DNA from 2 places in the Streptomyces sp. NPDC059668 genome. Region 2 is predicted to be linked to the other one. Evidence: riboswitches for the same ligand, from Rfam matches in the RefSeq annotation. Region 2 holds a riboswitch; the other holds the start of a gene.
The links. A riboswitch is a leader RNA that binds a small molecule or an ion and turns the genes downstream of it on or off. The one in region 2 is predicted to bind cyclic di-AMP.
Positions count from the first base shown of each region.

Region 1: linked by a shared signal. The riboswitch ahead of ACFV2J_RS09955 (M23 family metallopeptidase) and the one ahead of ACFV2J_RS40875 (M23 family metallopeptidase) in region 2 are both predicted to bind cyclic di-AMP.

Region 1 covers NZ_JBHWEL010000009.1:94,117-97,514, reverse strand. Annotated here, with positions in the region: gene ACFV2J_RS09960 (GntR family transcriptional regulator) at 155-850, opposite strand; gene ACFV2J_RS09955 (M23 family metallopeptidase) at 1,039-1,803, opposite strand; cyclic di-AMP (ydaO/yuaA leader) riboswitch at 1,817-1,979, opposite strand; gene ACFV2J_RS09950 (M16 family metallopeptidase) at 2,241-3,398, opposite strand, start outside.
Region 2 covers NZ_JBHWEL010000118.1:3,196-6,593, reverse strand. Annotated here, with positions in the region: tRNA gene ACFV2J_RS40885 (tRNA-Met) at 49-122, shown strand; gene ACFV2J_RS40880 (PP2C family protein-serine/threonine phosphatase) at 373-1,614, shown strand; cyclic di-AMP (ydaO/yuaA leader) riboswitch at 1,829-1,986, shown strand; gene ACFV2J_RS40875 (M23 family metallopeptidase) at 1,998-3,035, shown strand; gene ACFV2J_RS40870 (aldo/keto reductase) at 3,103-3,398, shown strand, end outside.

The sequences.
Region 1 (3,398 bases), on a different contig from region 2:
GCGGCGGTGAAGGCCTTTCACACCGAAGGACTTCGCCTCGTACGCATTTCGAAGGGCTCGCCCGAAAAAAACGGGCGGGCCCTTCTTTTTTTCGAATTGCGGGCAGCAGAAATAATCCCCCGCGAATTACCTCTCTTTGTATACGGCCCCCGTGTTAATGACGCAGGCCCGTCATGTTTACGGGATGTTGCGAAGTCCTCACACGGTCCGGGCGATCTCCCCCACCGGGAAACCTCAGCCGGTGCGCGGCCGTCGCGCGCTCGGTGTGCAGCGCCGTGACGGTCCGGGCCCGCTCACCGTCGCCGCGCGCCACCGCGTCCACGATGCCGCCGTGCTCCGCCCAGGACTCCACCGGGTCGGCGGGCGCCTCGACCGTGTACATCCAGGCGATCTTGTGCCGCAGCTGGGCCAGCGTGGACGTCAGCGCGGGACTCCCGGAAGCCTGCGCGAGCGTCTCGTGGAACCAGCCGCCCAGGGAGCGCAGATCCTCGCTGTTCCCCCTCCTGGAGCGTTCCTGACCCAGCCTGACCAGGCCTCGCAGCACCTTGAGGTGGGCCTCGGTGCGCCGCTGGGCGGCCCGGGACGCCCCCAGCGGCTCCAGGAGCATGCGCATCTCCAGCAGGTCCGCGGCCTCCTGCTCGGTGGGCTCCGCCACGCACGCGCCCGCGTGCCGGCGGGTGACGACGAACCCCTCGGCCTCCAGGGTGCGCAGGGCCTCGCGCACCGGGACGCGCGAGACGCCGTAGCGGCGGGCGAGCAGTTCCTCGGTGAGCCGGCCGCCGCGCTCGTAGACACCCGCGACGATGTCGTCGCGGATCGCCGTGCATACCGAGTGCGCGGGAATGCGCATGACCCGACCTCCGCCTTAATCCCCGCGAAACGCGGTCGATTGACGCTCGTTCGGCGACTCTATTGCAGCGAGCCGGAATTTCCGATGGCGGGCCGGAATCCATGGATATTTTTTGGACAGACAGCCGTTCGAAACGACGAAGCCCCGGCTCGGGTGAGCCGGGGCTTCGAAAGCGGGGACGCCGGGCGTCAGACGTTCACGCCGTGCGAGCGGAGGTAGGCGACCGGGTCGATGTCGGAGCCGTACTCCGCCGTGGTGCGGGCCTCGAAGTGGAGGTGGGGCCCGGTGGTGTTCCCGGTGGCCCCGGAGAGGCCCAGCCGGTCGCCGGGCGTGACGGTCTGGCCGACGGCGACACCGATGGACGACAGGTGGCCGTACATCGTGTACGTGCCGTCGTGCATCCGCAGGACGACCTGGTTGCCGTAGGCGCCGCCCCAGCCGGCCGTGACGACCGTGCCCGAGCCGACCGCGTGGACCGGGGTGCCGGACGCCGCGTGGAAGTCCACGCCGGTGTGACTGCCGGAGGACCAGAGGCTGCCGCCGGCCTTGTAGCCGGTGGAGACGTACGAGCCGGGGATCGGCAGGACGAAGGTGTTGAGGCGCTTGCGCTCGGCGGCGCGGGCGGCGCGCTCCTTGGCCTCGCGCTCCTTCTCGGCCTCCTCGACGGCCCGCTTGCGCGCGGCCTGTTCGGCCTGCCGGCGGGCGGCGGCCTCGTCGGCGGCGCGCTGCTGCGCGGCGGCCTGCGCGTCGATCTGGGCGGCGACCGTGTCGCCGATGGTGACGGCCTGGGTCAGCCCGGTCTGCTCGACGGAGCTGTCCGCGGCGAAGGCCGGGGCGGCCAGGGTTCCGATGACACCGGTGGTGGTGAGCGCCGCGACGCCGACGGCGTTCGAGGTGGTGCGCTTCACGCGGCTCGGACGACGGTGTTTCCCGGTGCCACAGGTGAACGCCATGAAGGGGCTTGGTCCTTTCCTTCCCTCTCGCCTACCGGGTTAGCTGACGGGTTCGGAGCAGGAAGGTCTCCTACGGACGCCCTCACGGGGAGGGGGGTCCGATTCACCCCAGGGACTGCGTACGGGTCCCCGGCTCCCCTGGCTCGCGCCGTACGGGGACTCGGCGATGACTGTCCGGTGCCGCGGACGCGGCGCACTGCCTGACGAACAGCCGGACCGACGCTAAGGGGGCCGACTTTCAATCAACAAACGGATCACGGTTTTTGTAGTGCATGCCACAGGGCAGAAAGGCAACCACCCCATCAATACGGACAAATTGAGGATGTTGTCCGGGCAAAAGGGGACCCGGGCGACTCTTCGGTCACCCGGGCCCCCTGGGACGTGCGTTTTCCGCCGCGTTCCCTGGCGCGTTCTTTGCCGCGCTCTCCGTCCGGCTTCTACTCCGCGGCCACGACGGTCACTTCACCGATACCGAGCGCCTTGACGGGCTCCTCGATCTGCGCGGCGTCGCCCACCAGGACGGTGACCAGACGGTCCACCGGGAAGGCGCTCACCGCCGCCGCGGTGGCCTCCACGGTGCCGGTCGCGGCGAGCTGCTGATACAGCGTCGCCTGGTAGTCGTCCGGCAGGTACTGCTCGACCTGGTCGGCGAGGGTGCCCGCGACGGCCGCCGCGGTCTCGAACTTGAGGGGCGCCACACCCACCAGGTTCTGCACGGCGACGTCCCGTTCGGCGTCCGTCAGACCGTCCGCGGCGAGGGTGCGCAGCACCTTCCAGAGATCGTCCAGCGCCGGCCCGGTGTTCGGGGTGTCCACGGAGCCGCTGATGGCGAGCATCGCGATACCCGTGCCGTCCGGGGCGGAACGCATCACCTGACCGAAGGCCCGCACCCCGTAGGTGTAGCCCTTCTCCTCACGCAGCACCCGGTCCAGGCGCGAGGTGAGGGTGCCGCCGAGGCAGTACGTGCCGAGCACCTGGGCGGGCCAGACCCGGTCGTGCCGGTCCGAGCCGACACGGCCGATCAGCAGCTGCGTCTGGACCGCGCCGGGGCGGTCCACGATGATCACGCGGCCGGTGTCGTCGGCGGTGACCGGCGGTACCGGACGCGGCTCGGCGGAGGAACCGGTCCAGGCGCCGAGCGTCTCGGCGAGCAGCCCGTCGAGGTCCACGCCGGTGAGGTCGCCGACGATCACGGCGGTGGACGTGGCCGGGCGCACGTGCCGGTCGTAGAAGGCGCGGACGCCCGCCGCGTCGATCTTCCGCACGGTCTCCTCGGTGCCCTGCCGGGGACGGGACATCCGCGAGGTCACCGGGAACAGCTCCTTGGAGAGCTCCTTGGCGGCACGGCGGGCCGGGTTCGCGCTCTCGTGCGGGATCTCGTCGAGCCGATTGCGCACCAGCCGCTCGATCTCGCTCTCCGCGAACGCCGGTGCCCTCAGGGCGTCGGCGAGCAGACCGAGCGCCTTGGGGAGGCGCGAGACGGGCACTTCGAGGGAGAGGCGTACACCGGGGTGGTCGGCGTGCGCGTCCAGGGTGGCGCCACAGCGCTCCAGCTCGGCGGCGAACTCCTCGGCGGAGAGCTTGTCGGTGCCCTC
Region 2 (3,398 bases):
AACAGGTGTGCTCGGGGGGTCGAACATGGCGTACACTGGTTTCAACGACGCGGGGTGGAGCAGCTCGGTAGCTCGCTGGGCTCATAACCCAGAGGTCGCAGGTTCAAATCCTGTCCCCGCTACTCAAGGCCAAGGGCCGGAACTCGGATTCACGAGTTCCGGCCCTTGGTGTTTCCGCGCCCGCGCTGCTTTCGGCCTCCTGCGTTGCTGGTTCCCGGCGTTTCCCGTCCCTGGTCCCTCCGACGGCCCGCACGGAACCGAGGGCGGAGCTGAGGGCGAAACCGAGGGCGAAATCAAGGGCGGAGCCGAGGGACGTCCCCCGGTCGGTCCACACCGCTGGCCCCCTCCGCCCGCTCCGGGAAACCTGGACGGGTGGGGCAGCGAGGAGGTGCGCAGCGGGCCGAACGGCCCTCCGACCGGCCGGCCGGACGGCTGCCCGGCGGTCCCGCGCCCGATCCGGGGCCACGGGACGGACGGCCGCCGGACCCGGGAGCGCCGGACGTCCCCCGCATCTCGCGCGCCTGGACGCTGGTACGGGCGCTGCCGGTCCTGCTCGTCGTCGTCGCGGTGGTCTACGACTGGCTGACCCCGCCCGACTTCACCGCGGCCCCGCTCTTCACCGCCGCCCCACTCGTCGCCGCGCCGCTCCTCTCGCTGCGCGGCACCCTCCTCACCGGGGCCATGACGCTGGCCGCGCTGCTCGCCTGCCGACTCAGGTTCGGCCTGCACATGGGCATCGGCTCGATCACCGAGGTCGCCACGGTGGCGACCGTCACCGCCCTCGCCGTCCTCATCAACGTCCTCGTCCGCCGCTCGGACGAACGGCTCGCCTCGGCCCGCCAGATCGCCGAGGCGGCTCAGCGCGCCGTGCTGCCGGAACCCGAGGGCCGGATCGGCGGCCTGGAGGTCGCGGCGCGGTACGAGGCGGCCCAGGCGGGCGCGTTCATCGGCGGTGACCTGTACGCGGTGCAGGACACTCCGCACGGCGTACGGCTGGTGGTGGGTGATGTCCGCGGGAAGGGCATGGGCGCCGTGGCCGCCGTCGCCGTGGTCATCGGCGCGTTCCGCGAGGCGGCCGAGCAGGAGGCGACGCTGGAGGCGGTCGCGCAGCGACTGGAGCGGGCACTGGTCCGCGAGGGCGCCCGGCGCGGGAGCCTGGACGCCTTCGAGGGGTTCACCACTGCCGTCCTCGCGGAGATCCCGCACGGGGGAGACGTGGTCCGGGTCGTCAACCGCGGCCATCCGTCACCGCTGCTCCTGCACGCGGACGGCACGCTGTTCACGCTGGCCGCCGCGGACCCCGCGCTGCCGCTCGGCATGGGCGAACTGGGCTGCTGGCCCGACCGCGCGCAGCGGGCGGACTTCCCGCCCGGCTCCACGCTCCTGTTCCACACCGACGGCCTGTCCGAGGCGCGGGACAACCGCGGCCACTTCTACGAACCGGCCGAGCGGCTCGCCGGACGGACCTTCCGTGATCCCGAGGCCCTGCTGACCGCGCTCGCGGAGGGCGTCCGCCGGCACACCGGCGGCGCCCTGGCGGACGACATGGCGCTCCTCGCCGTCCGGCGCCCCATGGAGCCGGCAGGGATTCCCGGCCGTTGTCACCAGGGGTAGTCGGACGCTGCCCCTCCGCATAGCAGCTGACGCACCGTCAAAACGGTGCCGGAAGCCGGGCCGGGCCAACTCGCCCGCTTTCCCCCGGTCATGCCCCGTAAGTCCTGGCCAAGAGAGCGCAATGATCAGTACGAACGGCTTGGAATCCGGTACCCGAGTCTATTAACGTTCGATAACGCAGCGCGGTCGTCCCAGCCGTCACAAGAGATGGCTCCGTGCGCACGCGCCGAATCCCGCGAGGGAACCGGGGAACCACCAACTTGGGGTGAATCGAGCGTCTTTCACGGTGGAGACACCGTGGGTTGACGCGCGTAGGAGACCTTCCTGCTCCGAACCCGTCAGCTAACCCGGTAGGCGAGAAGGAAGGAAAGGAGCGCGCCCACGTGGCGTCCAACCGGCCTGCCCAGCCCACTTCGTTCGCGCCGAACGACCCCCAGACTTTCGGTCACGTCCGCGGCGACGACGAGGGCCCCTGGGAGGAGTGGAACCCCACCGCGGATTCCATCGCTCCCGTCCGCGGCCGGCACCGCGTCTCCAAGCAGCGCGGAGGCGGACTCGCCCGCAGCTCCACCGTTCTCGGCGTCGGTGTCCTGGCCGCCGTCGGCGCGGGTGGCATCGCCACCGCCTCGCCCGGCAAGCCGCCCGTGTCGATCTCGCTGCCGGACCTCTCCTCGGTCACCCAGTCGGCCAAGGCCCTGATATCCGACGGCGGTTCCAGCGCGCCTAAGGGCTCCTCCACCCCGCTCACCGGCGCCGGTCTCACCACCGCCGACGCCGCGCAGGGCAACGCGGACGCCGGTGAGGCGCTGCGTGCCCGCATCATGGAGCAGGCCGAGTCCCAGCAGGACCAGGTCGACAGCGCGGCCCAGGCCGCCGCCGAGACCGCCGCCGCGAAGAAGGCCGTCGCGCTGGCCGCCGAACAGCAGGACGAGGCCAAGGCCAAGGAAGCCGCCGCGAAGAAGAAGGCGGACGCGGAGGCCAAGCAGAAGGCCGAGGCCGCGCGCCTCGCGGAGCTCGCCAAGAGCTACTCGCTGCCGACCTCCTCGTACACCCTGACCTCCCGCTTCGGCGACGCCGGATCCATGTGGTCCTCCGGGTATCACACCGGTCTCGACTTCGCCGCCCCCACGGGCACGCTGATCAAGGCGATCCACAGCGGCACCGTCACGGAGGCGGGCTGGGCCGGCGCGTACGGCTACCGGACGATCCTCACCCTCGACGACGGCACGGAGCTGTGGTTCTGCCACCAGTCGTCCATCAGCGTCAGCGTGGGGCAGAAGGTGGCCACCGGCGACGTCATCGGACGGGTGGGCGCGACCGGCAACGTGACCGGGCCGCACCTCCACCTGGAGGTCCACCCCGACGGCGGCGCCGCGATCGACCCGATGGCATGGCTGCACAGCAAGGGCATCAACCCCTGATCCGCCGCCCGCCGTGCACACGGCGGGCGCGGAATGCAGTCGTCCGGTACGACTGTTGAAATGGGGTATGACTCCTCTCCGCAAGCTCGGTTCCTCCGACATCGAGGTCTTCCCGCTCGCCCTCGGCGGCAACGTCTTCGGCTGGACCGCCGACGAGGCGCAGTCCTTCGCCGTCCTCGACGCGTACGTGGCCGGGGGCGGCAACTTCGTCGACACCGCCGACAGCTACTCGGCCTGGATCCCCGGCAACAGGGGCGGTGAGTCCGAGACGATCATCGGCAAGTGGTTCGCCGCGCGCGGCAACCGCTCCGACGTCGTCCTCGCCACCAAGGTCGGCGCACATCCCCAGTACAAGGGGCTGGC